Regions from separate parts of the Polaromonas sp. P1_E12 genome, predicted to be linked through region 1. Evidence: predicted binding sites of a transcription regulator. Region 1 holds the regulator's gene; the other holds the start of a gene.
What was found. The regulator NrdR, encoded in region 1, represses ribonucleotide reductase genes. The targets are predictions, from matches to a motif close to CACNANATNTNGTG.
Positions count from the first base shown of each region.

Region 2: AC1D13_RS21665 (ribonucleoside-diphosphate reductase subunit alpha) is a predicted target of NrdR. The motif match lies at 4,661-4,674, and genes of this name have one in related genera.

Region 1 covers NZ_JBFUBB010000002.1:492,227-499,516, forward strand. Annotated here, with positions in the region: gene AC1D13_RS08170 (pilus assembly PilX family protein) at 1-234, opposite strand, end outside; gene AC1D13_RS08175 (PilW family protein) at 234-1,235, opposite strand; gene pilV (type IV pilus modification protein PilV) at 1,232-1,831, opposite strand; gene AC1D13_RS08185 (GspH/FimT family pseudopilin) at 1,822-2,448, opposite strand; gene nrdR (transcriptional regulator NrdR) at 2,556-3,005, opposite strand; gene glyA (serine hydroxymethyltransferase) at 3,106-4,350, opposite strand; ZMP/ZTP riboswitch at 4,395-4,524, opposite strand; gene AC1D13_RS08200 (lytic transglycosylase domain-containing protein) at 4,664-5,548, opposite strand; gene AC1D13_RS08205 (DUF748 domain-containing protein) at 6,335-7,290, shown strand, end outside.
Region 2 covers NZ_JBFUBB010000009.1:92,013-99,302, reverse strand. Annotated here, with positions in the region: gene AC1D13_RS21680 (histone H1-like DNA-binding protein) at 1-25, opposite strand, end outside; gene AC1D13_RS21675 (hypothetical protein) at 40-174, opposite strand; gene AC1D13_RS21670 (ribonucleotide-diphosphate reductase subunit beta) at 225-1,448, opposite strand; gene AC1D13_RS21665 (ribonucleoside-diphosphate reductase subunit alpha) at 1,580-4,489, opposite strand; gene ampD (1,6-anhydro-N-acetylmuramyl-L-alanine amidase AmpD) at 4,932-5,549, opposite strand; gene AC1D13_RS21655 (sigma-54-dependent transcriptional regulator) at 5,518-6,966, opposite strand; gene AC1D13_RS21650 (two-component system sensor histidine kinase NtrB) at 6,972-7,290, opposite strand, start outside.

The DNA of each region.
Region 1 (7,290 bases):
GAGTACCGTGGGTACAAGCGAACGCAAGTCCCGTTCTGCGTCGCGCAGTGCGGCTTCTGTTGCCTGGCGGGCGACTTCATAGTCGAGTTGATTTCTCGAGAGCGTTTCACCGGTGGTTGCGCGCCGCATGCCGATGGTGCTGAGAATCGTGATGACCAGCAGGAACATCAAGACCACAGGCAGGGACACTCCTCTTTCGAGGCGTGGGGCGGTGATTGGTATGCCGGCTCGCATTAGTAGATACCTGTCAAGTTGTTGCGAATGGCAAACACGCGCTCGTACTTTTTGTAGATAGTGCGGTCCGAGGCCGTATAGGTGACGTTGGCACCCCGGCAATTGGCATAGCTGCGCAAGGAGCCGGCCTTGTCCTGGGTGCGTGAATTTTCCTGCGTGCGGGTCAGCAAACACACCCTGACCGCAGTGACGCGTTGCCACGAGGTCAAATCTCCGACCTTGGGCAATGCGGTCACTTCGGCAGCGGTATGGTAGGTCTCAGGAGACAGGCTGGTTACCCCGGCAGCCACGCCATACCGGATCACCATGTCTTCAATGCCTTCAAAAATCGGTTGATAAACAGTGTCTTCCGGGTTTTTCCCATTGCCGTTGCATCCCAGGCTTTTGGTGTTCACTGTTCGGGTGGTACTGCCGACCCCTTGGGCCGTATAGCTGGTGGCGACCAGGCCAAAGCGGTTGGACACGTAGCGCGGCAGTCCTGCGGTGATCTGGCCTGCATTGTTCGGGTCAAGTGAAACTGCTTGCCTGAGGCAGTCAAACCCATTTCCAAAAGTGCTCGCGTCCAGCTCGGGCATGGCGAAATAGTTGATAACGACCGAGTCTGGTGCGTTGGCTACGGTGGTACCGCAAGTCCTGGTGGTCGGGTTGAATACCGCGCCATCGCATCCAAACAACCCTTGCTCGTAGGCTGGAGCCGTTGAGTTTTTGGTGTTGCTGAACTTGCCCAACAAGTTGGGCGCCGCGGAGGTGGTGGCCATGATCGCGGGATAGAAGCCCGCCATCTGAAGGTCCCGGCCAACCATGTCCAGCGCAAGCTTGCCGGTCTCGTTCAGCATCGCCATATTGGCGGAAGCAGTGGCGGTTGCGCGAGTCCCCAGGTAGGCCGCCGCTGCCGCGAGGGCGAGCACCAGGCTGATGACCAGACTGACCAGCAGTTCGATCAGTGTCAAACCGCGCTGGCGGTAGCGCGCTTGCGCCCTTCCGGTGTGAAGTGTTTTCATGGAATCATCTCTAGATTGGCGCATTGCACGCCGGCCAGGGCGGTAGAGGTGCCCAGCGCTGCGGGGCAGCAGTTTCGCGACGCGATGCCTGTTGTAGTGGCTGTGCACGAATCGGGGGAACGCAGAGTCGTGCCATCCAGGTTGTCCTTGCTATACCAGGCCACTGTCACCAGAAAGCGCAGGTTGGTGCCCTTGGTTCCGGTCGACGTCACGATGCCCACCGCGCCCGGCAGCTGGCTGTTCAGGTCAAGACGCCAGACAGCGAGGTCATAGGCCGCCAGCTCGGTCGGGGTACAGGTTGCAGTGTTGCAATCTTTGGCCGGGTTCAGGTAGGTTGGGGTTCCATCAATGGATGCACGTTCGGCGGCATAGGTCCGGGAGAAGCTGTAATCAGTCTCGACCGCACTGGCATTTGCCCTGATGCGGTCCGCAAAGCCGCTGATGCTGGACGACAGTGCTGACCGCACCCATCCGGTTTGTTCAAATTTGAGAGAGGCTGTCTGCATGCCAACCATGCCCAGCACACCGATGGAAAGGATAAGCATGGCGATCAAGGCCTCGATCAGGCCTGCACCTCGCTGGCGACTTATGGACATGCACTGACTCCCGCATATTGTTTAACGCTCACTCGACCTGCAGAACTGATACAAATAGACCGGTAGTGCGGACTGCTGGTGTTTTCCAGGATATAGGCAAGCGTGAAGTTGGATTGAATACCCGCAGCGAGCCCTCGCGAGTCAAAGGTCATGCGCCGATCCGATCCGCTAGAGGCCAGCTCAAAGCTTTCGTTGCCGGTCTGGCGCACGGAAATCAGGCTTGAACCGACTGTTGTCGGGTTGTTTTGGGTAGCACTACAGCTGGGGTTGGAAAAAACTATCCAGCCAGTCTGCCAGTTGCTCCCTGCGGTTGCACACGTGGGGGTACCGCCGGTCAATGCGTTTGACGTATTGGTTGACATGCAGATGGTGACGCAGTTATTTCTGCTGATCGCCTCAACCCGCGCACGCGATATGTCATTGGTAAATTCGGCTGCGATGGCGCCAGCCTGGTTTCGCACCACAAACTGCCTCAAATTAGGCAGCCCTATGGCCAAAATCATGGCTAAAACAGCAACTGTCACCATGATTTCGATGATGGTGAAGCCTGCGTTGCAAGCGCGCGGGGCCGCTTTGGCTGGGCGGCGTAAGGATGTTGAGCACACGGTCATTCGCATGTCGTGAGTATAGGAACCGGGTTTGTCGCGCGAGGCTCCGGCTGTCGGACTCTGGCTACCACTAATCTGGTAGCGGACAGGACGCTTTTCTGCGCCGCGAGCGATTTCTACCGCCGGACCTCGTCCACCAGCGTCTTGAACTCGTCAATATCCTCAAAGCTGCGGTAGACGCTCGCAAAGCGGACATAGGCGACCTTGTCGAGCTTGCGGAGTTCACGCATGACGAGCTCGCCGATACGGTTGGACGGCACTTCCCGCAGCCCCAGGCTCAGGAGCTTTTCCTCGATACGTTCAACCGCCGAGTCGACCTGCTCGGTGCTGACGGGCCGCTTGCGCAGCGCCAGGTTCAGGGACGCCAGGACTTTGCTGCGCTTGTACTCGATGCGCCTGCCGTCCTTCTTGACGATGGACGGGAAGGTGACATCGGGCCGCTCATAGGTTGTGAAGCGCTTTTCACACGCGCCGCACTGGCGGCGGCGGCGTATGAACTCGGCGTCTTCACCCACCCGCGTCTCTACGACCTGGGTTTCAAGGTGGCCGCAAAAAGGGCATTTCATCAGGGTTGGTCCGGGTTTGAAGGCATAAATCGGCCTCCAGCCCAATCAGGACATGCGCGGGTAGCTATCAAAATCATAGTGTCCGCGCTGCCCGTCATGATTAGCGGTAGACCGGGAAACGGCTGGTCAGGGCGTGGACCTTGGCACGGACCGCTTCAATGTTGGCCGCGTCGCGCGGGTTGTCCAGCACGTCGGCGATCAGGTTGGCCGTGATGCGGGCTTCTTCGTCCTTGAAGCCGCGGGTCGTCATGGCCGGGGTGCCGATGCGCACGCCGCTGGTGACCATCGGCTTTTCCGGGTCGTTCGGGATGGCGTTCTTGTTGATCGTCATGTGGGCGCTGCCCAGCACGGCTTCGGCTTCCTTGCCGGTGATGCCCTTGGCGCGCAGGTCGACCAGCATGACGTGGCTTTCAGTACGGCCGCTGACGATACGCAGGCCGCGCTGCGTCAGGGTGTCGGCCACGATCTGCGCGTTTTTCACGACCTGCTGCTGGTAAGCCTTGAACTCGGGCGCCATGGCTTCCTTGAAGGCCACGGCCTTGGCTGCGATCACGTGCATCAGCGGGCCGCCCTGCAGGCCTGGGAAGATGGCGCTGTTGATGGCTTTTTCGTGCTCGGCCTTCATCAGGATGATGCCGCCGCGCGGGCCGCGCAGGCTCTTGTGTGTGGTCGACGTCACGATGTCGGCGTGCGGCACCGGGTTGGGATACACGCCTGCGGCCACCAGGCCGGCGTAGTGGGCGATGTCGACCATGAAGATCGCGCCGACGGCCTTGGCCACCTTGGCGAAGCGCTCGAAGTCGATGCGCAGGCTGTAAGCCGACGCGCCCGCGATGATCAGTTTGGGCTTGGTCTCGTGAGCCTTGCGCTCCATTGCGTCGTAGTCGATCTCTTCCTTGTCGTTGAGGCCGTAAGAGACGACGTTGAACCACTTGCCGCTCATATTCAGGGCCATGCCGTGCGTCAGGTGGCCGCCTTCGGCCAGGCTCATGCCCATGATGGTGTCGCCGGGCTTGAGGAAAGCCAGGAACACGGCCTCATTGGCTGAAGCACCGCAATGCGGCTGCACGTTGGCGGCCTCGGCGCCGAAGATGGTTTTGATGCGGTCGATGGCCAGCTGCTCGGCCACGTCCACGTGCTCGCAGCCGCCGTAGTAGCGGCGGCCGGGGTAGCCTTCGGCGTATTTGTTGGTGAGCTGCGAGCCCTGCGCGGCCATGACGGCGGGCGAGGCGTAGTTTTCGCTGGCAATCAGCTCGATGTGGTGCTCTTGCCGGGCATTTTCAGCCTGGATGGCGGCGAAGATTTCGGGATCGGTTTGTTCGACCAGGATGTTGCGGTGGTACATGGCAGTCCTTAAAGACGTGGTCCCTGCTATTCAATGAATGAAACAAGGGCTGCCCAGGCGAACGGCTGAACGCTTCGGCCCAACGGCTTTCAGCGGTGCGCTTCCCAGTGGTGTCCCACGTCAGCTCCAATGGTTGCGAAAACCTTGAGCCTATCGCCAGTCGCGCACCTCGCTAGTGTAACTGAGCGCGCCTAAAACCTGCCGCCTCCGGGGTTCTTCACCTGCAGCCCGAAAAGCAAAAAGCCGGGGCGCTGGCAGCGGCCCGGCTTTTTGGCAGTGCATGGGGTGAAAAGGCCCCCACAAAGCGGCCGAATCAGGACTGGTTCAGCAGCGCCACCTTGTCAGGCGTCTTGCCTTCAGCGTCGGGTGTGGCCGGCAGGGAGGCCGGTACCGGGCGCGACGTGCCACCGGGTGTGGTGAAGAAAGGCGAGGGCGCACCGCGCTTGGAGGCAGACGCCACCACGGCCAGCAGGCGGGCATGTTCGCCCATCACCTTGCCGGCGTACCCGCCGTCGTCGTCCATGTTGGCTGCGCCCACATAGTATTTGAGGCCGCCCTCGACAGAGCCGGCGCGGGCGATGCATTCCTGCAGCACCTTGACGCCTACGCGCAGGTTGGTCACCGGGTCAAACGCCGCCAGCTTGCCGCCGAAGTTGTCGTACTTGTCGTGGTGCACCTTGGTCATGACCTGCATCAGGCCCTGGGCGCCGACCGGGCTTTGCGCAAACGGGTTGAAACCGGACTCGATCGCCATGATGGCCAGGATCAGGGTGGGGTCGAGCTTGGCTTTCTGGCCGATCTCGAAGGCCTCGGCCACCAGCACACTCAGCGGCTCGGGCGCGACGCCGTACTTCTTGCTCAGCCAATAGGCCACTGCCGCCTGTTGGGCGGGCAGGTCTTTCGGGTTGGACGCCGTGGCGCGCTCAATAGCGGCCGGCTCGGTAAAACCGATGGCAGCCTCCTGGCGCTGCTGCAGCCAGGTCATGAGCTTGAATTCACCGGCCTGACGCAAGTCGGGCCGGGCTGTCAGGGTGATCACCGCAAACACGACCGCCAGGCCCAGAAGGGCGAAGCTGTTGTGGGTAATCTCGAAAAAGCCTTGGGAGATGTCATCAACAATGTTTGAAACACTGCTTCGCACATTCTTGATGTGTGCGTTGACATTCAGGTTAAGGCCGAATTGTCCTAGCGCTGTCATAGCACTCCTTTCTACGCTTGCAGGCCCTTTGGGGGCCAGGCAGGCTTTGATTGGGTCGCCATCAAACCAAGGCAAGCCTTGTGGGTGTTGACCCTTGTTTGACGTTGCCGGCTTCTTTGAGGAATAGGGCAGCGGGTTCGGGTTGTCCCTAGGATTCGTGGGACTGGCGGGATTCTATGGGGTTGGTTAATAACCTGTCAATAATAACAAATCAATTCTTTATATCAAAAAGTCAAATAAAAACCTTGATTTCCGGCAAAACCGGCCTGAATCAAGGTGTTTACGGGCTTTATTTGAGATGGAGCTCTAAGTTAAGTTTTGCCTCTAAAAAGCGCGATCAGCCTTTCGCGGCTGCGGTTGTAGGCCGTTTTCCATGTTGCATGTAGTCGCCGGATCGGCGCCTGCGGCCGGCCTGGGTTGCCTGGGAGCACACAAAAAGGCAGCGGCAATCACATCCTGCGCTGTGATTGAAAAGATGGTCTTGCTTGCGGGACGGCAGGGGTTTAACCTGCAATTGCGTGTTCACTCACGCATCAACCGGGTAACCAACCCCGGAAAATCTGGAAGCAATCACTTGCTTTCATCGCACTGGAGACGATAACTCTCTTCTTTGCGGAAACCCGACGGCATGAGCATAAACGCCCGCCGTCAACCCCGGTCGGTCTAACTGCCCGGGGTTTTTTCTTTGGAGGCGCCGCTTTTCACAGGCTTCAATGCCCTTCGGTTGACCGTCTTTTTCAAATAAATCATTGACCTGGCGGCCCCGGCGCTAAAAACTCGACGGCTATGGCAATCAAAGATTTGAAGAAAAAATGGCAGGAATTCAACTGGCGCGAGACCAATTGGCGGGAAATCGGCAAAACCCTGCCGGCACGGGCGGCCGCTGTGGGCCGGTCGCCGCTCTGGCAGCGTCGCGCGGCCTGGGCGGTGGGCAGCTTGGTGGTGTTGTGGGTGGTGGCCTATGCGGCCGTGCCGCCCATCCTCAAATCGCAACTGGAGAAGATCGCCTCTGAAAAGCTGGGCCGGCAGGTCACTGTGGGCGAGGTCGACTTCAAGCCCTGGTCGCTCGAACTGACTCTTCGCGACCTGGCCATCGCCCGTGCCGGCCCTGTGGGTGGCGCTTCGGCAGCTTCTCCCCAGGCAACGCCCCAGTTTTCCGTCAAGCGCCTATATATAGATGCAGAGCTGGAGTCCCTGCTTCGCCTCGCCCCAGTGGCCGACGCTGTTCAGGTGGACGAACCCATCGCGTTTCTTACCCATCAAGGTGAGGGCCGTTACGACATCGACGACATCCTGGAGCGCTTCAAAACACCCGCAGATGCCCCTGCCGGCGACCCGCCGAAGTTCGCGGTCTACAACATCGTCGTCAGCGGCGGGCGCATGGACTTCACCGACCAGTCCGTCGGCAAGACCCATGAACTGCGGGAGCTGGGCCTGTCGGTGCCTTTCCTGAGCAACCTCAAATCCCAGCGAGAGGTCAAAACCTCGCCGCACCTGGCCTTCAAGCTCAATGGCAGCAGCTTTGACACCGCTGCCGAAGGCACGCCCTTTGCCCAGACCCACAAAACCGACGCCACCTTCACGCTGCGCGGTTTTGACCTGAACCCTTACCTGGCCTACTGGCCGGCGAGCCTGCCCTTCAGGCTGCAAAGCGCGGTGCTGCATGCCAACGCCAAAGTCGCGTTTGAGCAGACACCCGCCACGGTGGTGCGAATTTCCGGAACCGTGACGGCGGAAAAGGT
Region 2 (7,290 bases), on a different contig from region 1:
CCGCAGTTTTTTTCGCAGTTGCCATAGTTTTCTCCTTGATCACGTTGCAAAGAGCACTTCACGGTTGGAGTACGTAAAGCGATTCACGGCGTTGGGCCCCGGATAAACCGGTCCCAGCGCCGCGAACACAGGAGCAAAGCCCAACGCGCACTCTTCGGTGCTGTCACTGGTCATTGCAATTCTTGAAATCATTGTTCGCTTGTCTCGCGTATTTTTCTGGTCAATCAATCCCAGGAAAGGGCACCACCGGACTGGTACTCGATCACACGGGTTTCAAAGAAGTTACGCTCTTTTTTCAGGTCGATCATTTCGCTCATCCATGGGAACGGATTCTCCTCGTTGGGGAAGAGAGTTTCAAGTCCGATCTGCGTGGCACGGCGATTGGCAATGTAGCGGAGGTAGCCTTTGAACATGGACGCATTGAGGCCGAGCACGCCGCGCGGCATGGTGTCTTCGGCGTAGCGGTACTCCAGTTCGACGGCTTTCATGAACAATGCCTTGATTTCGGCCTTGAAGTCCGCCGTCCAGAGATGGGGGTTTTCCAGCTTGAGCTGATTGATCAGGTCGATGCCGAAGTTGCAGTGCATGGACTCGTCGCGCAGGATGTACTGGTACTGTTCGGCGGCGCCGGTCATCTTGTTCTGGCGACCCAGGGCAAGAATCTGCGTGAAGCCCACATAGAAGAACAGGCCTTCCATCAGACAAGCAAACACGATCAGCGACTTGAGCAGGGTCTGGTCAGCTTCGGTAGTGCCAGTTTTGAAGTGAGGGTCGGAAATCACTTCAATGAAAGGAATCAGGAACTGGTCCTTGTCCTTGATCGATTGCACTTCGTTATAGGCGTTGAAGATTTCGGCTTCGTCCAGGCCCAGTGATTCAGTGATGTACTGGTAGGCGTGGGTGTGAATGGCTTCTTCAAAAGCCTGGCGCAGCAGGAACTGGCGGCATTCGGGTGCGGTGATGTGGCGGTAGGTGCCCAGCACGATGTTGTTGGCTGCCAGCGAGTCGGCGGTCACGAAGAAACCCAGGTTGCGCTTGACCAGACGGCGTTCGTCTTCGGTCAGGCCGTTCGGGTCTTTCCAGAGCGCGATGTCGCGCGTCATATTTACTTCCTGCGGCATCCAGTGGTTGGCGCAGGTGGCGAGGTATTTTTCCCAAGCCCACTTGTATTTGAACGGCACCAGCTGGTTGACGTCGGTCTGGCCATTAATGATGCGTTTGTCGGAGGCCTTGACGCGTTGTGCCTTGGCGGGTGCGGCGGCAGACGTAGAAGGTGCTGCAGCTTGCACAGGTGCGAACGCGCCGTCGTTGAGCATGCGCACTTGCGCCTGGGGCTGCTCGGCAGTGTTCAAAGAAAGAGGCGGAAGTTCCATCGAGCGGCCTTCAGGCAAGCCGCTGTTGTGAGATGTTTGCAAAGATGGTTTGACTTCTTCGTCCCAGGTCAACATAGAGGTTTCCAATACTTTGGGATTATGAAAGCAGCGATACAAAATGAAAAGTGTTCATTCACATCGCTACAAAATTGTGTTGCTCAATTACATCGAATCGTGCGATGAAGCTCAGCGCACGATTCGGTGTTTTATTGGCAGGCCTCGCAACCTGGGTCATCGATTGCACAGAATTTGATGTCGGTCGCGGGCGATGCACTCATCTGCGCCTGCGCTGCGGCGGCTGCCGCTTCGAGCGCGCTCATGCCGCCGCCTGCCGTCGCGGTACCCGATGACACCGAGTTCATCTTGCCCGCGGTCACGGTCGACTTCTCGGCGTGCGTCGCGCTTTGCGTGCGCAGGTAGTAAGTCGTCTTGAGGCCGCGCAGCCAGGCCAGCTTGTAGGTGTCGTCGAGCTTTTTGCCCGAAGCGCCTGCCATGTAGATGTTGAGCGACTGTGCCTGATCAATCCACTTCTGGCGGCGCGCTGCCGCCTCGACAATCCAGGAAGTTTCAATCTCAAACGCCGTGGCGTAGAGCGCTTTGACGTCCTGCGGTACGCGATCGATCGGGCGCAGGGAGCCGTCAAAGTGCTTCAGATCCACCACCATCACGTCGTCCCATAGGCCCAAGCGCTTCAGGTCGCGGACCAGGTAATGGTTGATGACGGTAAATTCACCCGACAGGTTGGACTTGACCGACAGGTTGCCAAAGCAGGGTTCGATACAAGCATCCACCCCAATGATGTTGGAGATGGTGGCTGTGGGCGCAATGGCCACGCAGTTGGAATTGCGCATGCCGTCTTTGGCAATCTTCTTGCGCAAAGCGTCCCAGTCAAGGCTGGCGGAGCGGTCGACTTCCACATAGCCGCCGCGCTGCTCGGCCAGCATGTCCAGCGTATCCAGCGGCAGGATGCCCTTGTCCCAGAGCGAGCCTTTGTACGTGGCATATTTACCGCGCTCTTTGGCCAGTTCGGTCGATGCCCAGTAAGCGTGGTAGCAGACAGCCTCCATGGATTTGTCGGCGAACTCGACAGCTTCCTGGGAAGCGTAAGGCACGCGCAGCTCGTACAGGCAGTCCTGGAAACCCATGATGCCCAGGCCCACAGGGCGGTGGCGCATGTTGGAATCGCGGGCCTTCTTGACGGCGTAATAGTTGATGTCGATCACGTTGTCCAGCATGCGCATGGCCGTGGTAATGGTCTTTTTAAGCTTCTCGTGGTCGACTGCGCCGTCCTTCAGATGCTGGACGAGGTTGACCGAGCCGAGGTTGCAGACAGCAGTTTCGGTGTCGCTGGTGTTGAGTGTGATTTCGGTGCACAGGTTGGACGAGTGCACGACGCCGGTGTGTTGCTGCGGCGAGCGCACATTGCAGGCGTCCTTGAACGTGATCCAGGGATGGCCGGTTTCAAACAGCATCGACAGCATCTTGCGCCACATGTCGGTGGCCTGCAGCTTGCGGGATGGCTTGATTTCGCCGCGCTCGGCCTTGGCTTCGTAGGCGGTGTAGATTTTCTCGAAGTCCTTGCCGAACTTGTCGTGCAGGTCGGGTGTGTCCGACGGTGAGAACAGCGTCCAGCTGCCCTTTTCCATCACGCGGCGCATGAAGAGGTCGGGAATCCAGTTGGCGGTGTTCATGTCGTGCGTACGGCGGCGATCGTCACCGGTGTTCTTGCGCAGTTCCAGGAACTCTTCAATATCCAGGTGCCAGGTTTCCAGGTAGGCGCAGACGGCGCCCTTGCGCTTGCCGCCCTGGTTGACCGCCACGGCGGTGTCGTTGACGACTTTGAGGAAAGGCACGACGCCTTGCGATTCGCCGTTGGTGCCCTTGATATGGGCGCCCAGGGCGCGCACAGGCGTCCAGTCATTGCCCAGGCCGCCGGCAAATTTGGACAGCAGCGCGTTTTCCTTGATGGCGTCGTAGATGCCGCCCAGGTCGTCGGCGACGGTCGTCAGGTAGCACGACGACAGCTGCGAGCGCAGCGTGCCGGCATTGAACAGGGTGGGCGTGCTCGACATGAAGTCGAAGGACGAGAGGATTTCATAGAACTCGATCGCGCGTTCTTCGCGGTTGATCTCGTTGAGCGACAGGCCCATGGCCACGCGCATGAAGAAAGCCTGTGGTAGCTCGATGCGCTGTTTGCGCACGTGCAGGAAGTAGCGGTCAAACAGGGTTTGCAGGCCGAGGTAGTCGAATTTCAGGTCGCGTTCGGGCTTGAGCGCGGCGCCCAGGCGGGCCAGGTCGAACTGCTGGAGCTTTTCGTCGAGCAGCTCGTTTTGTACGCCCTTGGCGATGAACTGCGGGAAATACTCGGCGTAGCGAATCGCCATGTCTTCCTGACTGACTTCTTCACCCAGCACTTCGCGGCGGATGGTGTGCATCAGCAGGCGTGCGGTGGCGTAGGTGTAGTCAGGGTCTTTCTCGATCAGGGTGCGCGCTGCCAGGATGGACGCCTTGTAGACCTCGTCAATGGGCACACCGTCATAGAGGTTGCGCATGGTTTCCGCAACGATCGGGTCGGGCTTGATATCCGCGCCCAGGTTGGCGCAGGAGGCTTCAATCAACGCCTGCAGGTTGCGGATGTCCAGCGCGACGCGGTTGCCGCGGTCGGTCACATGGATCAGCGGCGCTGCGGGCGCCTGGGTTTGCGGCTGGCGTGCGCGCTCTTGCGTGCGCTTTTCGCGGTACAGCACGTAAGCGCGGGCGATCTCGTGGTGGCCGCCGCGCATCAGGCCCAGCTCGACCTGATCCTGAACGTCTTCTATATGAAAGGTTCCGCCGCCTGGGCGCGAACGCATCAGGGCGCGGATGACCGCCTGGGTCAGGCCGTCAACGGTTTCGCGGACGCTGGCCGAAGCCGCACCCTGCGTGCCATGCACGGCCAGGAAAGCCTTCATCATGGCCACGGCGATCTTGTTGGGTTCGAACGGCACCACGCCGCCATTGCGGCGAATGATCTGGTAATGGGCGAGCGGGTTGCTTTGCGCGTTGGTATCGCCGGTTGCTGGGTTGCTTGCCAGAACGCTCGACGTGACGGGCACCGCGTGTTGTGCAGTTTGCATGACTTCCTCTTTGCTTTGTTTTATGGGTGGTTTGATGTGCTGTTCGGGGTCTCTGGATATATTGAGGTATTGCACAGGCCTATCAACCTGCTCCTTCATTTCCTGACCCAAATTACATCAAACTGAATTAGGGCTTAGACACTATACCTAGGGTATGGAGGGAATACAAGCCACTACAGGTAGTGTATCGCTGACTGAATGCACCGTTACGTTTTGTGGCTTTTTAGGCCCCATTCCAGACGCCTCGATCAGGGCTTGATGGTGGCTCGTTCAACTTCGCTGAAAGCCTGATGCCATCAGGCTTGCGAAGCTGATGCGGCGTTGTGGCGCGGCTTTTCGCGGGCTTGGGTTGAGAGCGCCGGCCACTGCTGGCGCGGTAAAAATAACCGGAAATTTCAACAGCAAGACGCACCGCAATGGTGAGTGCGTGCAGGTGCACCAGTCACATGATTTCGGGAAAACACCTAGCCGGTGACGACAGCGAGTTTTGCAGCAGAGGCCAGTTGAAGCCAGGGCCCGGGTCCTGCTTGCGGCCGGGTGCAATGTGCTCGTGCCCGGCGATGTGCTCAATGGGGTAGCGCTGCAGAAGCGAGGCGCATAGCCCGGTCAGGGTTTCATACTGGGATGCTTCAAAGGTATCTCCCTCAAGGCCTTCCAGTTCGATGCCGATGGAATCGTCGTTGCAGTTGGTGCGTCCGCGGTAGCTGGATTCCCCGGCATGCCAGGCGCGGTCGTCACAGCTCACAAACTGCCACAGAGCGCCGGTTCGGGCGATGAAAAAGTGCGATGAAACCTGCAGGCCGCGAATGCCCTGAAAGTAAGCGTGTGCCTCCCAGTCGAGCTGGTTGGTGAAAAGGCGTTCGACGTTGCCATTGCCGAACTCACCTGGCGGCAGGCTGATGGAGTGGATGACGATCAGGTCGATTTGCGCGCCGGGAGGGCGTGGACCAAAGTTGGGCGAAGCCAGTGCGCGTGCATAGCGGTACCAGCCGTTTTGCCACAAAGGCCGGGGAAGGGCATTGGGGCTTTCAGGCGGGGTCATCAGCAGGGTCAAGTCCATCGGCCAGGTCGTCATTGCCCGGCGTGGCGATATTCAGGCGTGCAATGCGGTAGCGGATCTGCCGCAGGCTCAAACCCAGCCTCGCGGCGGCGGCGGTACGATTGAAGCCGGTCTCCAGCAAAACCTTGGTCAGGATGTTTCGCTCCTGCCCGTCCAGATAATCCTGCAGGTTTTCCGGGACGGCGACGTGCTCTTCGACCGGCGCATCAAAATGCAGCACGCTTCCTTCGCCGAGCGCCACGGCCCGGTGCAGGATGTTTTCCAGCTCCCTGACATTGCCGTTAAAGGGCCTGGACTGCAGCTGCTCCATCACGGCATCCGTCAACTCGGGCATCTTGAAGCCGGACTCCTGGCAGATTCTTGACAGCAGGGCATTGCAGAGTGCCGGCAAATCCTCCCGGCGTTCGCGCAAGGCCGGCACGGCAATTTCAATCACATTGAGCCGGTAATAAAGATCCTGGCGGAATGTTCCTTCCTGGGCTTCCGCCGCCAGGTTTTTGTGCGTTGCGCTGACGATGCGCACGTCAACGGTGTCCTCCTGCGGCGAACCCAGCGGCCTGACGGTGCGCTCCTGGATGGCGCGCAGAAGTTTGGATTGCATGGCCAGCGGCAGGTCGCCGATTTCATCGAGAAACAAGGTGCCGCCCTTGGCTGCCTGGAAGTAGCCTTGCCGGTCCTGCGCTGATCCGGTGTAAGCGCCCTTTCGTGCACCGAAGAACTCCGCTTCGAGGAGGTTTTCGGGTATGGCGCTGCAATTGACGGCTACAAAAGGCCCTGTCGCGCGGTGGCTGCAGCCGTGTACGGCGCGTGCAACCAGTTCCTTGCCGGTGCCCGATTCCCCCTGAATGAGGACCGGCGCCATGCTTCCCGCCACTTTGACGATGCGCGACTTGACGGCGCGCATGACGGCAGATTCACCCACCAGTTTTTGCAGAATCTGGGTGCCGTCCCCGCTTTTTTTCTGGGCGGAGGGGGCGGTGCCGTGTTCCGGTGCGCTTCGATCGCTTTTGGCCTGTAGTGCAGGATGCTTGGCACCCTGCACGGCGGATGCCACGACACTGCGGAATTGTTTGAGGTCGACCGGTTTCGTGAGGTAGTCAAACGCGCCGGCCTTGAGTGCTTCCACCGCATTTTCGGCCGAGCCGTGGGCCGTAATCACCACGCATCGTTCGGGCCTTTGCTGGTCTATCATGTCTCGCAGTAATTCGAGGCCAAGGCCATCTGGCAGGCGCATATCGGTGATCACAGCATCGAAGTGATGCGCCTTGAGCTGCTCCCGGGCCTGCAGCAGGTCACCGGCTGCCTCCACCCGATACCCTTCCCTGAGCAGCGTCAGTTCATACAGGGTGCGCAAATCCGGTTCATCGTCAATGACGAGGATACGTGCCTGCTGGGGAACGGGAATGGGGGTGCTCATGGTTTTCAGGTTGGCATTGTGGCAAAAGAAGCCGCAGGCAAGGTCATAGACGGACTGGAGGGTGCGAATATGACAAAAAATTCGTTTCCCTCAATGCCGCTGCGCTGCACGCGCTGGTAGCCGATCAGGGCGCCATAGCGTTCGCACAATTCACGGCAAATGTACAGGCCCAGCCCGCTTGAGCGGCTTTCAGAGGAGAAAAATGGTTCGAACAGGTGTGTTTGCACGGTTTGCTCCATGGGTTGGCCATCGCTCCATACGGACAGACGGGCCTGCCCGGGCGTAACGAGCTGGGTGGAGACTTCAATGGCGTGAGAAGATGTG